Regions from separate parts of the Lactobacillus sp. ESL0700 genome, predicted to be linked through region 2. Evidence: riboswitches for the same ligand, from Rfam matches in the RefSeq annotation. Region 2 holds a riboswitch; the other holds the start of a gene.
What was found. A riboswitch is a leader RNA that binds a small molecule or an ion and turns the genes downstream of it on or off. The one in region 2 is predicted to bind FMN.

Region 1: it holds a riboswitch for FMN, as region 2 does, so the genes downstream of both, ribD (bifunctional diaminohydroxyphosphoribosylaminopyrimidine deaminase/5-amino-6-(5-phosphoribosylamino)uracil reductase RibD) here and OZX63_RS04585 (ECF transporter S component) in region 2, are expected to answer to the same signal.

The regions. Positions count from the first base shown of each region.
Region 1 is NZ_CP113930.1:199,860-208,978, forward strand. It holds gene OZX63_RS01035 (response regulator transcription factor) at 1-400, shown strand, start outside; gene OZX63_RS01040 (HAMP domain-containing sensor histidine kinase) at 405-1,559, shown strand; gene OZX63_RS01045 (UDP-N-acetylmuramoyl-L-alanyl-D-glutamate--2,6-diaminopimelate ligase) at 1,605-3,176, shown strand; gene OZX63_RS01050 (amino acid racemase) at 3,189-3,935, shown strand; gene OZX63_RS01055 (hypothetical protein) at 4,090-4,293, shown strand; FMN riboswitch at 4,405-4,543, shown strand; gene ribD (bifunctional diaminohydroxyphosphoribosylaminopyrimidine deaminase/5-amino-6-(5-phosphoribosylamino)uracil reductase RibD) at 4,670-5,734, shown strand; gene ribE (riboflavin synthase) at 5,719-6,324, shown strand; gene ribA (GTP cyclohydrolase II) at 6,335-7,561, shown strand; gene ribH (6,7-dimethyl-8-ribityllumazine synthase) at 7,563-8,036, shown strand; gene OZX63_RS01080 (LysR family transcriptional regulator) at 8,112-9,026, opposite strand.
Region 2 is NZ_CP113930.1:953,546-962,664, forward strand. It holds gene pfkA (6-phosphofructokinase) at 1-63, shown strand, start outside; gene pyk (pyruvate kinase) at 95-1,864, shown strand; gene OZX63_RS04555 (S1-like domain-containing RNA-binding protein) at 1,977-2,864, shown strand; gene xerD (site-specific tyrosine recombinase XerD) at 2,848-3,756, shown strand; gene OZX63_RS04565 (reductase) at 3,765-4,127, shown strand; gene OZX63_RS04570 (segregation/condensation protein A) at 4,120-4,854, shown strand; gene scpB (SMC-Scp complex subunit ScpB) at 4,844-5,452, shown strand; gene OZX63_RS04580 (pseudouridine synthase) at 5,452-6,171, shown strand; FMN riboswitch at 6,199-6,312, shown strand; gene OZX63_RS04585 (ECF transporter S component) at 6,451-7,092, shown strand; gene OZX63_RS04590 (LysM domain-containing protein) at 7,191-7,709, shown strand; gene cmk ((d)CMP kinase) at 7,752-8,426, shown strand; gene rpsA (30S ribosomal protein S1) at 8,499-9,119, shown strand, end outside.

The DNA.
Region 1 (9,119 bases), 750 kb from region 2:
CGACTATGTGTCAAAGCCATTTAATCCGCTGGAAGTGATGGCTCGAGTGCGTTCATTATTGCGCCGCAGTCAAAAGCAGGTTAAGGATGAAAAGCCCGATGTCTTAGAGGTTGGACCGCTGGTGATTAACCGTGATTCACACGAAGTTAAGACAATTGATGGCAAGGATATTCAGTTAACTGCATTAGAGTTTGGTATTTTATATTTGCTAGCAAGCCATCCTAACCGGGTATTTTCAGCCGATGAGATTTTTGAACGTGTTTGGCAGCAAGAGTCGATTGTTTCTGCTAAAACAGTCATGGTTCACGTGTCGCACTTACGCGATAAAATCCAAAAGGCAACAGGCGGCGAGGATGTCATTCAGACCGTTTGGGGAGTTGGCTACAAGGTCGAGGCGTAATTAAATGAAAAAAGAACGCGTCAAGTTAACAGCTGCAGAAAAGAGCGAACTGTTTGCTGAAGGCGTCATTACGGTGGTATTGCTGCTGCTGCTTAATTTATCAATCATTATTTTGGTCAATTTGACGATTTTGCGCGATAAGAATTTAGTTAATGGCATTTACTTTCTTAAAAAGACCATCACGGTTTTTGGCGGCCGGCATATGTGGTCGTGGCAGCATACCTTTTTGCTGTTAATGGGTGCCGGCGATTTAATTGTGCTGTATTGGCGCTTAATTCGGCGCTACCACCAGATGCAACTACGTCACGTAATTTCGGAATTGCATTATATTGCTCAAGGCCACTTTGATCATTGCATATCTTTTAAGGTCAAGACCGACTTGCAGAAGGTAATTGACTCGATTAATTCCCTAGTTGACAGTACGGTGACCGCAATTAATGAGGAAAAGGCAATTGAGCAGTCCAAAGATGAGCTGATTAGCAATGTTTCGCACGATATTCGGACACCATTAACGTCAATTATTGGTTATTTAGGGTTGTTAAAAACGGGAGTGTCAGACCCAAAAGACCAGCAAAAGTACTTGGATATTGCCTACACGAAGGCCGAGCAGATGAAGTCTTTGGCGCATGACTTACTTGAATACACAACGCTTAAATCAACCACGACCAAATTAAATCTGTCGCCGCTGCACATTTTTTCAATGTTAGAGCAAGTAGAAGCAGGATTTGAATTTGAAGCTGAGGAGAAAAACATCGAGTTTCAAATTGAGGTGCGCCCAAAGGACTTGACAATTCAGGCAGACCCGGAAAAATTGGTGCGCGTTTATAACAATCTGATTACTAACGCGCTTAAGTATGGCACTGGCGCAAGTCAGATTAACTTAATTGCTAATTTAGTAAATGACGATGAGGTTGAATTGCGGGTAGAAAACAACGGTGCCAAGATTCCGCAAGCGTCACTGAAGAAAATTTTTGAGCGGTTCTACCGTGTGGAAACCTCACGCAATACGCAGACTGGCGGCACAGGCTTGGGATTATCGATTACTAAGAGCATTGTCGATTTGCATCATGGTAAAATCCGCTGCGAATCCGATGATAATTGGACGCGCTTTATTATTCAATTGCCGTTAGATTTAAAGAATGATAAAACAACTGGCTAGCTGTGTTATAATTTTGACTGAGATAAAAAAACAGAGGGGCACAGAATGAGTATTTCCTTAAATACCTGTATTTTAATTTTGAAAGAACACCACTTGCTAAAATCAAGTGCTGTTCAAGATACTGTCGCGACTAAGATGGAATATGTATCATACGATTCACGTGACATTAAGACTAACACCTTGTTTTTCTGCAAGGGTGCTGGCTTTCGGCCAACTTACTTATCAATGGCTAAGGATAATGGCGCTAATTGTTATGTTGCCGAGCAACCTTATCCAGAGGGCAAGGGGATGCACGCGTTAATTGTGCGTGATGTTTCTAAGGCGATGGCACTGCTGTCGGCAGCGTTTTTCCGCTTTCCTCAAGATGACCTATTTGTTGTGGCCATTACGGGAACAAAGGGTAAAACGACAACGGCATACTTTCTAAAAGGGATGTTGGATCAAGTCAACGGTGGTAAGACGGCACTGATTTCATCAGTTAATGATGTTGTTGGGACTAAACCCGAAGACAGCTTCAAGTCTAGTCTGACAACGCCGGAGTCGCTGGACTTATTCCGTGATATGCGGCGCGCGGTTGATAATGGGATGACGCATTTGGTAATGGAAGTTTCCAGTCAAGCTTATAAAAAGAACCGCGTCTTTGGTTTAACTTATGATTTGGGCTTTTTCTTAAATATTTCGCCGGATCATATTGGACCAAATGAACACCCTAACTTTGCGGATTACCTGCACTGTAAATTGCAGTTGATGGTTAATGCACGTAAGTGTATCATCAATGCTCAAAGTGATCACTTTGATGAAATTTATGCTGCCGCAACAACGACGACAGATCCGGACAGTATTTATCTATTTGCGGATGAGAAATTCACTAATCCTAATTTGAAGGCACCGATTGACTTCCGCTTTTCTTCAGAAGAAAGTGATATGGCAGAAACCCGCTTCCAAGTTTTGTGTGCATCAGATAAGGCTAAGGAACTAGCAATTGCTGGGGATTATAAGTTGAAGATGCTGGGCGACTTTAACGAGTCAAACGGGACTGCCGCAATTATCGGTGCTGGGTTAGCTGGGTTAGATTATGCCGATGCTGCTAAGGGAATTAGTAACGTTACTGTGCCGGGCAGAATGCAGACGGAAGTAACTAAGGATCACGGAATTATTGTGGTTGATTATGCTCATAATAAAGCATCAATGATGGCATTAATGAGCTTTATGCAGCGCGAATTCAATAATCCTAAAATTATTGTGGTCGTTGGTGCTCCTGGGGACAAGGGTGTATCGCGCAGACCTGGTTTTAGCCAAAGCTTAAATGCATACGCAGACAAAGCCTTTTTAACGTCAGATGATCCGGGGTTTGAAGATCCGAAAGATATTGCGGAAGAAATTGATGCTGGTATCGATCATGCCAAAGTTGACGTAACGATTGAACTTGATCGCACGAAGGCTATTCATGATGCGATCAGTATGGCTCATTCTGGCGATGTTGTGTTAATTTGCGGTAAGGGTGCCGATGGTTTTCAAAAGGTGCGCGGTATTGATACCCCGTATCCATCAGATATTGTTGTTGCCCAGCAAGTCATTGACGAATTGGAAGGTCAAAGCGAGCACTTTAATAAGTAAAAGAGCAGAAAAATGAAGCATTTTTTTAGTATTATTGGCGGCATGGGAACGATCGCCACTGAAAGCTACGTTCGGTTATTGAATCATCGAGTAAAAATTGCGAAGGATCAAGATTATCTGAATTATATTTTGGTTAACGATGCGCAAATTCCAGACAGAACAGCGTATATCAAGGATCATACTAAGCCTAATTGCTTGGTAGATTTGCGTGAAGATGTTTTGGGACAAGCAAAATTGGGACCTGACTTTTTCGTTATGCCGTGTAATACCGCGCATTATTTTTACGATGATCTTGCTAAATTGACGGATATTCCGTTTTTGCATATGATGCGCATTGCCGTGCACCAATTTGTTGAAAAGTATCCGAATGAACTAAAGATTGGCCTGATTGCAACCGAAGGCTCAATTTATGACCATCTTTATGCGGATGAAATTAAGGCAGTTGGGCGCGAGGTTGAACTTGGCGGCCCAGAAATTCAGCCGCTAGTAACCAAACTAATCTATGCTAATATCAAGGAAAAAGGCGTGGTCGATCACGATTTATACCATCATATTTTGCAATTAATGCATGATAAATATGGCTGTAACGTGATTTTGCTTGGCTGTACGGAATTGTCCTTGGCTCAGGAAAAGGCGCCGGACCATCCATACAACGTGATTGATCCCCAATCAATTATTGCCGATGTGGCAATTGAATTGTCACTGAAAATACGTGCAGGGATGGATCCTAAAGAAGCTACTAAAAAGTACCTGTATTAAAGTTAAAAAGAAGAATCTGAAAACGTCAGGTTCTTCTTTTTTTACGAAAAATTGTAATCGATTTCACATAATTGATTGACAATTATGCAATTATGGTTTAGTGTATTATTTAAGTAGTACAATACTGAATGACATTTGCAAAAGAGGTAGAACGATGCTTTATCTGTTATACATATTGGTTGGTTTATTAATTATTTTGGCCGTTAACTTGGCGGTAACTGCTTGCTTGACCCTCAGGGACATCTATCAACATCGTGACCAGGAACAATTAGCCTTTGGTAAGGCATTTAAAAAATACTTTATTAAAAATAATAATTTGCCAGTAAGTTTGACTGATTGGAAAATATTATTAAGCTAAATTACTAGAGCCAAGGTCATTAAGCCTATCTTTAATTGGTGCAACTAGTCTTTTATAACTTTAACTATTGACATTTAGTAGCCCCTAGCTTATTCTTAAAGTAATTGAATACGGTTTCTTCGGGGCAGGGTGTAATTCCTGACCGACGGTGACAGTCTAAGTAGGTTGAAGTCCGTGACCCGCGTATACCGCGGTGGAGCTAGTGTGAGTCTAGCACCGACAGTTAAAGTCTGGATGGGAGAAGAACAAATACGACTAATATTTGACTCGCGTCGTTTTAAGAGAACTTCGCTGAAATCATATTTGGTTAATAATGAATGGACCTCGTTGAAATAATCAACGGGGTCTTTTTTTGTGTATTTAGGAAGTGAAGATAGTGCAAGACAAGGATTACATGCAGATGGCCGTTCATGAAGCTTTAAAAGCACAGGGTGCGACCTGGACTAATCCGCTTGTTGGTGCGGTTTTGGTTAAAGATGGGCAAGTACTAGCAACAGGCTACCACCACCAATATGGTAAAGAACATGCCGAGATTAACACGTTGTCACATTTAGCTAAGCCAAGTCTAGCGCAAGGTGCGACTTTGTACGTCACGCTAGAGCCTTGCAGCCATTACGGCAAGCAACCGCCGTGTGCTAAGCGGGTAGTGGAAGTTGGCATTAAGCGCGTGGTAGTTGGCCAAGTAGATCCGCATCAAATTGTCGGCGGCAAGGGGATGCAATATTTAAATGAGCATGGCCTTGAAACCGAAGTAATCGGCGGTGTAGAGCAGTTATATGAGCGCTATAACTTTTTCTATCAAAAACAGCGCCCGTTTGTCACGCTCAAGTATGCGATGTCACTTGACGGCAAAATTAATGAACCTAAGCAGAAGCGGACATTTTTAACAGGGGACAAAGCTCAAATTGATGTCCAAAAACTGCGGTGCCGTAATCAAGCGATTTTAATTGGTGCTAACACATTACGCATTGACAATCCGCAATTAACGGTAAGGATCAAGAATTTGCCGATTCCGCCAATTAGGATTGTAGTCACGCGGGATGCCAATCGACTTGATTTTACTAAGCAATTGTTTCAATTACCGGGACAGATTTGGCTGCTTAGTGAACAGCCATTAACTAAAAAAATAGGCGAAAATGTTGAATGTATGACAGCTGAAAAATGGACACCAGAAAAAATTGTGGCGTTACTTGCGCAGCGTGAAATCCAGTCACTACTGGTTGAAGGTGGCAGTCAGATTCAAGCTGAATTTATTGCCGCTGACCTAGCAGATGAAATTATTGCTTATGTTGCTCCGCAAGTTTTGGGTGGTACCGGGTTACCAGCAGCAGTTGGCCCAGCTTTAAGTGACAAATTGCAATATCAACTTCTTAATGTCCAACAATTGGGTCAAGATGTGCGTATTTGCGCAAGGAGAGAGGATAAATGTTTACAGGAATAATTCAAGGCACGGGTAAAATTACGCGCTTAGATATTACAGAAAAACATGCCAAGTTAGGCATTACTTCAGCTAAAATGGCACAAAAAAATCTGCCACTTGGTGCAAGTATTGCGGTCAACGGCATTTGTCTGACGGTTACTGCTTGGGATAATGATGAGTTTACGGTCGATGTAATGCCAGAAACAATGAAGCGAACAAACTTAGGCAACCTTACTAATGGCAGTTTAGTCAATTTGGAACCATCGGTTAGTGTCGACAGCACACTTGACGGTCATATTGTTGCTGGTCATATTGATACAACGGCGGAACTAATTAAGCGTACGGAAACGGAAAATTCAATCGAGCTGCGCTTCCAAGTGCCCCATAAGTATGATCCGTATATTGTTGAAAAAGGCTCAATCGCAATTGATGGTATTAGTTTGACAGTCACAATGGCAGAAAACGACGTCTTTGGCGTTAGTCTAATTCCGTTTACTATTGCCAATACCACGTTAGCTAATTGCCAAGTTGGCGATCACGTTAATATCGAAGTTGATATGATTGGTCGTTACGCAGTTAAGCAGATTCAGGCATGGAAAAAAGAATTTTAGGAGGATAAAAATGAAGGACGAACTAAACGAAAAAATGGCCAAAATTCTTGATCATATGAGAAACGGCGGCTTGGTTATTGTGGCAGATTCACCACAGCGTGAATCTGAGGGTGACATGATCGGTTTGGCAGAAAAGGTAACCCCGCAAATGGTTAACACCATGATTTCTAAAGCTCGCGGTTTGTTATGTGTACCGATGAGTAAGGCGTACGCTGACCGCTTGCAATTAAGTCCACTTGAAACGGGCTCAAATGATACTTTCGGCACAGCCTTTACTCTTAGTGTTGACTCAACCGAGACGACAACGGGAATTTCCGCGTTTGATCGGGCTAAAACAATTAAAAAATTGGCAGACCCTAATAGTCAGTGGGATGACTTTTATCATCCTGGCCATGTTTTTCCGTTGGTTGCCAAAGAAGGTGGCGTTTTAGAGCGGACTGGTCATACTGAAGCCGCACTTGACTTAGCTCGTTTAGCTGGAGTGGCTCCAGTTGGATTTATCTGTGAATGCATTAAAAAAGACGGTACGATGGCTCGCCGCAAGGACTTAAAGGCATTGGCAGAAGGCTTAGGCATTCCTTACCTAACAATTGAGGAATTAATTGAGTACCGTAAACGGCAAGAAAATAAAGATTTGGCAATTGAATCCATCACTAAAGTTGATTTTCCAACTAAATATGGTCATTTCCAACTTGAAGGCTTTAGAGACAGTAAGCACCCAGACAAGCAGCCAACATTGTTAATTAGTAAAGGTGACATTAAACCGGGTGAGCCACTCTTATTGCGGCTGCACAGTGAATGTTTGACTGGGGATGTTTTTGGCTCTAAGCGCTGTGATTGCGGTGCTCAACTGGCAGAAGCTTTGACCAAAATTGAAGAAAATGGTTCGGGTGCCGTGCTGTATCTGCGTCAAGAAGGCCGCGGAATTGGTCTGGAAAACAAGTTGCGCGCATATAAATTGCAGGATGAAGGTATGAATACTGTAGAAGCCAACCAGCAATTAGGTTTGCCGGTTGATGCGCGTCGCTATAATGTTGCCGGCGAAATTTTACGCCAAAAAGGCATCACAGAAGTTAAGTTAATGACCAACAATCCAGATAAGGTTGACCAGTTAGAAAACTTTGGCGTGCAGGTAGTGGAACGGATTCCAATGGAAGTTGGACTCACTGAGGAAAACAGACAATACTTGAGCACTAAAAAGCACGAAATGAACCATATTTTAAATGAGGTAGACTAAAATGAAAGAACTGACAGGAAAATTAGTGGCACAGCAAGATAAAAGAATTGGAATTGTGGTTGCCAAATTTAATGGCGTTGTGACCGATCGCTTACTTAGCGGCGCTTTAGAACAATTGAAGATGTCTGGTGTACCTAGTGACAACATTGTTGTTGTTCATGTGCCAGGGGCATATGAAATTTCGCGGACTGTTAACTGTTTGGCTAAAAGTGGTAAGGTTGATGGCATTATCGCTTTGGGCGCAGTTATTCGCGGTGAAACCGACCACTACACTTATGTTTGTGAAGGTACAGCGTCACAATTAGCAGCAGCCACTGCTAATGGTCCAGTACCAGTAATGTTCGGCGTCTTGATGACCGACACTGTTGCTCAAGCAACTGATCGTGCTGGTGGAAAATCTGGCAATAAGGGAGCTGAATGTGCAACGGATATCTTAGAGGTTCTAAGCTTGGAAGAGCAAATTAATAATTTATAATATCGCCATTTTTTCTTACATAAATACATGCTTAAAAAGCCATGACTGTGAAGAAGTCATGGCTTTTTTGTGATATTAAATAATTTTATCAACAAAATCTGTTTTTAGAATTTGCGTTGCATATTTAATTTCATCTGTGAGCCTTGGTTGCGACTTAATTGTGGAAATAGAAAAATTAACGTTAATTTCATTTCTAGGCAGACGGACATAGTTGATATTGGATAGCTTTTGCTCGTTGACAGCTTCGATACTGGTTGTCATGTTTCCTAATCCTAGTTCAGCTAATTTAAGTGCTGTTGTAGAGTCACGAACGTGGATCGTGGGATAAAATTCTAGGCCAATATTGCTAAAGTAGTTGTTGATAATTGCCTGGTAGCCGCGCTCGCCATCAGTCACGATAAATTTTTCGTGATTGATTTTATTTAAATCCTGAGCTGTCAGCTTGATTTCACGTTTACCAGCTTCATACAAATGTGAGTACCGGCCTAGAACCAAAACTTGTGCAGAAGTGTATAAGCTTTCATTTTTAACATTTGGTAAGAGAATCGTATTGCCGACAAAAAGATCTAATTGCCCATCCTGAAAGGCTTTTTCGGCATCTGCCGTGCTTAATTCGAAAGTTTTGGTTTGCAGGTTAGGAAATTTTGCAAATAATTGCGGCAATACGACTAAGTTGAATTTTTCACCTAATGGCGGCGTAATTCCCATTTGTAAGGTGGGAAAAGAATTCTTTTCATACTGCTTCATTTTTACTTTTAATTGATGTTGCAGCTGCAAGTTTTTCCGTAAATATTTAATTAATAGATGTGCTGCTGGCGTTAATTTGATTGGTTTAGTGTCGCGTTTAACTAAAATAACATTGTATTTTTGCTCATACTTTTTAATGACACGGCTAAGATAGGGCTGACTCAAGTATAATTTTTGCGCGGCTTCCGAAATTGAATTGCTGTTTTCTAATGTTTCCAGAAAAATTAATAAGCGATTGTTCATTAATATTTACCTATGCCTATTTTGTAATATTGATTTTAATAATTAAGTATTTCACATATTACCAATTATAGTATTTAATGAAAGCGTGAACAA
Region 2 (9,119 bases):
TTTGATGAAAAGCACCACAGTGATGAAACACTGCTAGATATAAATGAAGAAATGACTAAATAATTAGCCGATTTTTTGGGGAGATTTTTACATAATGAAGAAAACTAAAATTGTTAGTACGTTAGGGCCAGCTTCAAATGATATTGAAACAATTACTGCTTTAGCAAAAGCTGGTGCAAATGTATTCCGGTTTAACTTCTCGCACGGTGACCATGCAGAACACCTATCACGGATGAAGATGGTGCGCCAAGTTGAAAAGGAAACTGGTTTAGTTCTGGGAATTGACCTTGATACTAAGGGTGCTGAAATCAGAACTACTGAACAAGAAGGCGGAAAATTTACCATTAATACCGGTGATGTTATTCGCGTTTCAATGGATGACTCTAAGAAGGGTAACAAGGACAAGATTCATGTTACTTATGAAGGCTTGTTTGACGATACTCACGTTGGCGGTCACGTTTTAATCGATGATGGTTTAGTTGACTTATTAATCACAAACAAAGATGACGAAAATCGTGAATTAATCTGTGAAGCACAAAATACTGGTGTGATTGGTTCTAAGAAGGGTGTTAACGCACCTGGTGTTGAAATTCGCCTCCCAGGAATTACTGAAAAAGATACTGATGACATTAAATTTGGTTTGCAACACGGAATTAACTTCATCACTGCTTCCTTTGCTCGTAAAGCACAAGATATTCTTGATATTCGGAAGTTGTGTGAAGACGCTAATTGTGATTACGTTAAGATTTATCCTAAGATTGAATCACAAGAAGGAATCGACAATGCCGATGAAATTTTACAAGTTTCAGACGGTTTAATGGTTGCTCGTGGTGACATGGGTGTTGAAATTCCATTTATCGATGTTCCATTTGTTCAAAAAGACTTAATTAAACGTGCTAATGCACTTGGCAAACCAGTTATTACTGCTACCCAAATGCTTGACTCAATGCAAGAAAACCCACGTCCAACTCGTGCCGAAGTATCCGACGTTGCTAATGCCGTTCTTGACGGTACTGACGCTACCATGCTTTCTGGTGAATCCGCTAATGGTCTTTACCCAGTTAAAGCTGTTAAGGCAATGGCTGAAATTGACGAAAGAACTGAACGTGAATTGTTGAAGCGTAACACTTTAGCTTTACAACGGTTTGAAGAATACAAGGGTTCAAATGTAACTGAAGCAATCGGTGAATCAGTTGTTCGGACTGCTCAAGAATTGGGCGTTAAGACAATTATCACTGCAACTAATTCAGGCTACACTGCAAGAATGATTTCAAAATATCGTCCAAACGCAGATATTTTAGCTTTGACTTTTGATGAAAAAGTTCAACACTCATTAGGTATTACTTGGGGTGTTCAACCATTATTGACTGAAAAGCCAAAATCAACTGATGATATGTTCGAAGTTGCTGCTAAAGTTGCTAAGGAACAAGGTTACGTTAAAGATGGTGACTTGGTAATTATTGTTGCTGGTGTTCCAGTTGGTGATTCAGGTACAACTAACTTGATGAAATTGCAAATTATCGGTAGCAAGTTAGCTCAAGGCTTAGGCGTTGGTAACGGCTCTGTTGTTGGTAAGACAGTTGTTGTTAACAGTGCAGAAGAAGCTAACAGCAAGGTTAAGGAAGGCGACATTCTTGTTTCTAAGACCACTGACCCAGATTACATGCCTGCAATTAAGAAGGCATCTGGTTTGGTAGTTGAAGCATCTGGCTTAACTTCACATGCTGCTGTTGTTGGCTTGTCACTTGGCATCCCTGTTGTAGTTGGTGTTACTGGCGCAACTGAAAAGATCGCTAGTGGTACAACTATTACGGTTGATGCTCGTCGTGGTGCAATTTACCAAGGTGAAATTTCTAACCTGTAATTAACAAGATAATTAAATAAAATAGTCAGCTTAAGTGCTGGCTATTTTATTTTGCAGCATTTTCTTTTATACTTAATAAAGACAGAATTATGTAAAATTAGGAGAAGTGACTATGCTAGGCACGATTGAAACAGGTAAAGTAATTGATCAAAATGAAGACGCATATTATGTGCAAATTGATGGCATTACTTATGAATTAAAGCGTAAGGAAATTACTCAAGAAGAAAAGCCCCAAATTGGTGATGAAGTTCGTGGGTTTTTGTATGATGATAAGCAGCACAATCGTGAAATGACGCAGTTTTTACCATTTGCCCAACAAGATCAGTATGGCTGGGGGAAAGTTACCGAAGTTAAGTATAACTTGGGTGTTTTTATTGATATTGGCTTGCCTGATAAAGATGTAGTGTTATCAGTTGACGACTTACCATTTGATAAAGATCGCTGGCCACGTAAAGATGATCAGTTGTTAGTCCACTTGATAACTGATGAAAAAGATCGTATTTGGGCAAAGTTAGCTGATGAAAATATTTTCGAGCAATTGTCAGCTCATTTTCCTAATGATATGGAAAACAAAAATATTTTTGGCACGGTTTATGCCAGTCGCGACTTGGGCGCCTTTGTAATTACTAAGGAATATTACTTGGGCTTTGTTCACTCCTCACAGATGGCACGGCCATTGCGTTTAGGTGAACAATTTAAGGGACGCGTTGTTGGCATTAGTCAGTATGGCCGGCTTAATTTGAGCAGTTTACCGCGGGCTTTTGAAGAAATTGACGATGATGCGCAGATGGTATTAATGAGTTTACGCAGAATGAATACAAAAACCCTGCCATTTTACGACAAGTCCGATGCTCAAGAAATCAAGAATTACTTTGGGATCTCTAAGTCTGCCTTTAAACGTGCATTGGGCCACTTATTAAAGGGTCATTACATCACTGAAGATAAGGTTAGCGGCACAATTAGCCTAGTTAACGATCCAAACGATGACCAAAATGAGTAAACTGCAGGAACAAGTTGAGGATTATTTGCGGTACAGTCAGGTTGAACGTGGGTTAAGTGCGAACACAATTACAGCTTACCGCCAAGATTTAACCGAGTTTCTCGCATTTTTAACTAACGAAAATCTAACGGCGTGGCCAACTAAGGCCTTAGACATCGACGCCTTTTTAGCTCAGCAGCGTGATTTGAATAAGGCTACCAGTTCGATTAGCCGGATGATTTCAAGTTTGCGAAAATTTTACCAGTGGCTAGCTAGGCAAAACATTCAAAAGTTAAATCCAATGCTTGAGATTGACCCACCTAAAAAGGAGCAGCGGCTGCCGGTTGCTCTGACGGTTGACGAGGTTGAGCGTTTGCTAGCTCAACCTGATGTTCATCAAAAGTTAGGCTTGCGCGACCGTGCACTACTTGAAACGCTATACGCTACTGGGATTCGAGTTAGCGAATTGATTAATCTAAAATTCGATGATTTGCATGAAGAATTAAAATTGCTGAAAGTCTTTGGTAAAGGCTCTAAGGAACGACTGATTCCGATTAGTCCAGTGGCCATTTCGTGGATTGAAAGTTATCAGACGAAGGTGCGCGAGCCACTACTATTAAAGGTCGGTAAAGCTAGCGATTATATTTTTCTTAATAATCGCGGTGGCTCATTAACCAGGCAAGCAGTTTGGCAGATTATTAAGCGCTATTGTCGAATGGCCCAGATAACCAAAGATGTGACACCACATACTTTGCGCCACACTTTTGCGACCCACTTATTAGAAAATGGGGCCGATTTGCGTGTTGTGCAGGAAATCCTGGGTCACTCTGATATTAGCACCACCCAGATTTATACCAATTTATCGCAAAAGCATATTCTTCAGGTTTATGCTAAAGCGCATCCGCGAGCTTAGGTGATTAAATGTTAATTGAATGTAAAAGTGATAAGGAAAAGGTCGCCATGGGCCTTTTGTCTTACCTAAAGGATTTTAAAAATCTTGCCAACCTAAAAGATGAAATCAACTTGAATAAAACTAGTTCGGAATTTCAGCTTTACTTGTATCGCGAAAATAATGCCAATTTTATTGGGGTCATCGGGACGCAGAATGATGCGAATTTCATTATTATTCGCTATCTTTCGTTTGCTCCCGATTATCGCAGTCCTAAGTATGAGGCAGCTGCAGTCCGTGAATTGGCAGCTAGCAATCCTAATAAACGGGTGACGGCTCTGCCTGACTGGACCCGCCTACTTAAATATTTAACAGAAAATAAAAACCATGAGTGATAATTTAACTTTAGAATTACCTAATTTTGAGGGCCCGCTAGATTTACTATTGCACCTGATTAAGTCGCAAAAAATTGATATTTATGACATTCCAATTGCACAGATTACTAGTCAGTATTTGGCTTACCTGCAGCAAATGCAGCAATTAAATTTGCAAATTGCGGGTGAGTATTTTGTAATGTCGTCAACGCTTTTGCGAATTAAATCGCAGTCTTTATTGCCGCAGAATGATTTTATCGAAGATGAGGTCGAGGAGGACCCACGAGATGAGTTAGTTCAGCAATTAGTTCAGTATTCAGTCTTTAAAAAGATATCGGCTTATTTTAAAAAGCGTAATGAAGCAGTGCCAATTACTGCGGCTAAAGAGGAGAGTGTTCCGCAAACTAAAAAGGTGCAGCCCCTTCCAACTGGGCAGATTACGGCAACTGAACTGGCTAATACTTTTATGGTTGTACTTCAGCGGCTAAAAATCAGACAGCCAGATATTGCATCCGTCGAGGTAAAGGAAACACCAATTACGGAAATGATTACTTTCTTAGAAGCAAAAACCGCTGGTGGAAAAAAGGTTAGCTTTTTTGCGTGCAGTGATGAGTTGCATAGTTTGTCCGATGTTATCGGTTTGTTCTTAGCGTTACTGGAGTTATGCAAGAAGCAGAAAATCAGGGTCAGTCAATCGCGAACGTATGGCGACTTAGAATTAGAAGGAATTGATGTTAATGCCAAGTAAAATTGCGCAATTAGAGGCTCTACTTTATGTAGCAGGAGACAACGGGATTGTTAGTGATAATTTATGCGAATTATTGCAGGTTGGCCAGCCGGCTTTACGAGAACTAGCTAAAAATTTGGCCGATAAATTGCAGGAAAATCATGATTCAGGATTGCAACTACTGCATATTAACCATAATTACAAGTTAACGACGCGCCCTGAAGTTGCTAAGACAGTAGCTAGTTACTTCCAAAAAGATTTAACAAAAACACTCAGTCAGTCAGCTTTGGAAATTTTGGCAATTGTTGCATATCGCCAGCCAATCACGCGGGTCGAAATTGATGACATTCGCGGAGTTAACTCATCTGGCGCATTGCAAACATTGATTTGGCGCGGCCTTGTTAAAGTTAACGGCAAAAAAGATGCACCGGGGCATCCCAACTTGTATGTTACTAGTGACTACTTCCTGCAGTATTTTGGCTACCAAAGCTTAGCCGATTTGCCGCTAATTGAAGATTTTGAAGATGACAGTATTAATGCGGAAGGCGAAATAGATTTATTTGCGGCTAAGGGTCAGGCTGATAAGAACTTGGCCAGCATACAAAAAGGAGAAAAATAATGGCGTTACAACGTTTACAAAAAGTAATTGCTGAGGCAGGAATCGCCTCAAGACGCAAGGCCGAAAAGATGATTACGGAAGGTCGCGTCACTGTAGATGGTGAAATTATCACTAAACTTGGGACTAAAGTAGAAACTTTTAGCAACATTACGGTTGACGGCGAACCAATCGAACGCGAGAGCTTGCACACCTACGTGTTTTATAAACCACGGGGAGTTGTTTCTACTGCTAATGATGACAAGGGTAGAAAAACAGTGGTCGATTACTTTAGCGATTTACCATACCGGTTATACCCAGTTGGACGCCTTGATTACGATACGTCGGGCTTACTCTTAATGACTAATGATGGTGAGTTAGCCAATTTAATGATGCATCCGCGTAACAAGGTTGCTAAGGTTTATGTTGCCCGCATTGAAGGCCAATTATTGCCTGAAGAAAGCAAGCAATTAGCGCGCGGAGTTGAATTTGACCACCACAAGAGTTCTCCAGCTAAGGTAAAAATTATTCGCACAGATAAAAAGCATAATCGGCAGATTGTCCAATTGACCATTCATGAAGGACATTATCACCAAGTTAAAAAAATGTTTAAGGCTGTTAACCATCAAGTTGAAAAACTAGCGCGGGAGAAGTATTCTTTCTTGACACTTGATGGTCTTGTGTCTGGTAAATATCGCGAATTGTCTCATGAAGAAGTTGACAGATTGAAGCATGTAGACTAGTATATTGATAGAAATTAATAAAGAGTTTGTTGTCTTCATGGCAGGGTGTAAGTCCCGACCGGCGGTAAGTCCGCGACCCGTGTAAACGGTGGAACCCCATAGTGGTACCGATAGTTAAAGTCTAGATGAAAGAAGACAGACTAAACTAAAAGAAAAGTAGATAAAAAGCTTACTTTTATTAGGTCTGTTGCTAGGAGCAACAGACCTAATATTGTTTTGGAGGTAAGTTTTTTGAAGAGTAAGAGTACGAGTAATTTAGCATTATTAATCGCCTGTGCGATGTTTGGTGCGGTAGCATTTGTCATCATTAAGTTTACGGGGATTCCGATTTTACCGAATGCGAGTTTCTTAAAATTTGATTTTTCTGATGTCATTATTACAATTGGGATGTTTCTTTTTGGCGCTTGGCCAGGGTTTTTCATTGCGATTATTAGAATGCTGTTAAGTTTGGTTTATAGTGGATTTAGCTTACCAAGTGTTGTTGGTCAACTAGCAGCATTGTTAGCATCAATTTCCTTTGCATTACCATTTTACTTTGTCACTAGAAATATGAAGCATGATGAAACAAGTGGAATGAAGCGCCACGTTAAGCCAATTATTGGTTTGATTTGCGGGACAATTGCCATGGCAGTTGTTTTGGCAACCCTGAATGCCTTGATTTTGACGCCAATGTACGCTGTAACAATGATACCAAAATTGCCAGCAATCCACGGTTATTCTGGTTTGCTTGGCTTTACCGAAAAGGTATACTTAGGTCAGATGTTACATATTCCATCAATGGGAGCATATATTTTCGGAATAATTGTTCCGTTCAATCTCGTAAAGGGATTAATCAACAGTGTTGTTGTTTACCTATTGTTTGAAGCAGTTTTACGTAACTTGAAACCTTTTGTTCAAAAGAATTTCAATTTAAAGAGATAATTTAACTTAAGTCGGTCATTCAAATGGCCGATTTTTTTATCCAAAAACGCCGGTAAATATGCTAAAATTAAACAAGTTAGGTGAATCGAGGTATTTTGATGAATCAGAAACAGGAAAAATCATATAAACATTACGCACGTCCAAATGAGCCCAGAGCCGTGATTAACAGGCCACATTATAAAGGCTGGCTAGTCACGATGGCAATTTTGGTCGTTGTGATTATTGCTCTTATTCCTGTTGTTCATCACTTAGCTTCAAGTGATCAGGTCAAGGAGCAGGCTGTTGAATTGCAAAAAACAACCAAAAAGTCGCCTAAAAAACCTGCTAAGCATGTGAAGCAAGAAAAACAAGCGGCTAAAAGCAAACCAAAAAAGGCAAAGGTTGCAGCTAAAAAGCAGCAGGCACCTAAAGTTAAAAAAGCCAAAGCTAAGAAATCCTTGGCTAAAAAGGCGCAAGCCAAAAAGCAGCAGGTGCCAAGTCAATATGTTGTTCAAGTTGGTGATACTTTAACTAGCATTGCCCAAAAGAATAACGTCTTGCCGCAAGAATTAATCCGCCTTAATGGCCTTAGCGCTGACGGCCAAGTATATGCCGGACAAACACTTAAATTGAGATAATTATTAAGAAAGGATAGGGACTATGCGTCCCTTTTTGATTGAATGCAAGTAGCAATTGATGGACCAGCTTCAGCTGGTAAAAGTACAGTCGCAAAAATTATTGCGCAAAAGTTAGATTTTATTTACATTGACACTGGAGCAATGTACCGTGCATGTACGGTAATTGCTCGGTCGCATCACCTTGATTATGGTGATGAAGCTGGAATTTTAAAAGCAATCGACCAGGATGGCATTGAACTTAAAGCTGTTAATGGTGAACAAAAAGTCTTTGCGGGTACGAAAGATATTTCTCGTGAGATTCGGACACCAGAAATTTCTGCCAATGTCTCACAGGTATCTGCTTTGGCTGGTGTACGAGCTAAGATGGTTGTTTTGCAGCGGCAAATGGCCGGAAAAGTAAATGTTATAATGGACGGCCGTGATATTGGGACAACTGTTTTACCTGATGCTGAAGTTAAAATCTTTTTAGTCGCATCACCAAGATCGCGGGCAGAAAGACGGCTGCTCGACTTGCAGGAGCGCGGGATTAAGTCCGATAAAACGGTCGCTGAAATTGAGCAGGACATTGCAGCTCGCGACTATAAAGATTCCCATCGGGAAATTTCGCCGCTGAAAAAGGCATCAGATGCGATTGAAATCGATACAACGACCATGTCAATTGACCAAGTTGTGGCCGCAATTTTGGCTGAAATTAAAAAAAGTCAAAAAAAACTATAAAAAAGGGGTTAAAACAGTAGAAAAATATCTAACTTTCATTTAGAATTAGATTATGATATTGGGAGGTAAATAATGTCAGAAAACAGTAATCAATTTTTAGATGCATTGAAACAAATGCAAGGGGTTGAGGTCGGAGATATCGTCGATGTAGAAGTATTAGACGTTGAAGACGGCCAAATCGATGTTGGTGTTGAAAATGCCGGTGTCGAAGGTGTAATCCCACGTCGTGAATTCACTTCAGACCGCAACGCCGATTTACGTGACCTTGTTAAACCAGGTGACAAGCTTAAGGCTTTAGTTTTAAGAAAAGCCGGTGGCGACAAGGAAAACGGTGAGTTCTTCTTCTCAGTAACTCGTCTTAAGGAAAGAGAAGCTTATGACGAATTACAAAAGGACTTTGAAGCAGGTAAGACAATCGAAGGTACTGTCACAGCTTCTGTTCGTGGTGGTTTATTAGTTGACGTTGGTACTAGAGGATTTTTACCAGCTTCACTTATTTCTAACCGTTACGTTTCCGATCTTAAGCCATACATTGGTAAGACCATGAAACTTAAGATTACCGAAATTGATCCAAGTAAGAATCGTCTGATTCTTTCACACAAGGACTTAATTGAAGAAGAACGTGAAGAAGCCTTTGATAAAGTAGCATCACAATTAGTTGTTGGTGATGTTGTTGAAGGTAAAGTTTCTCGT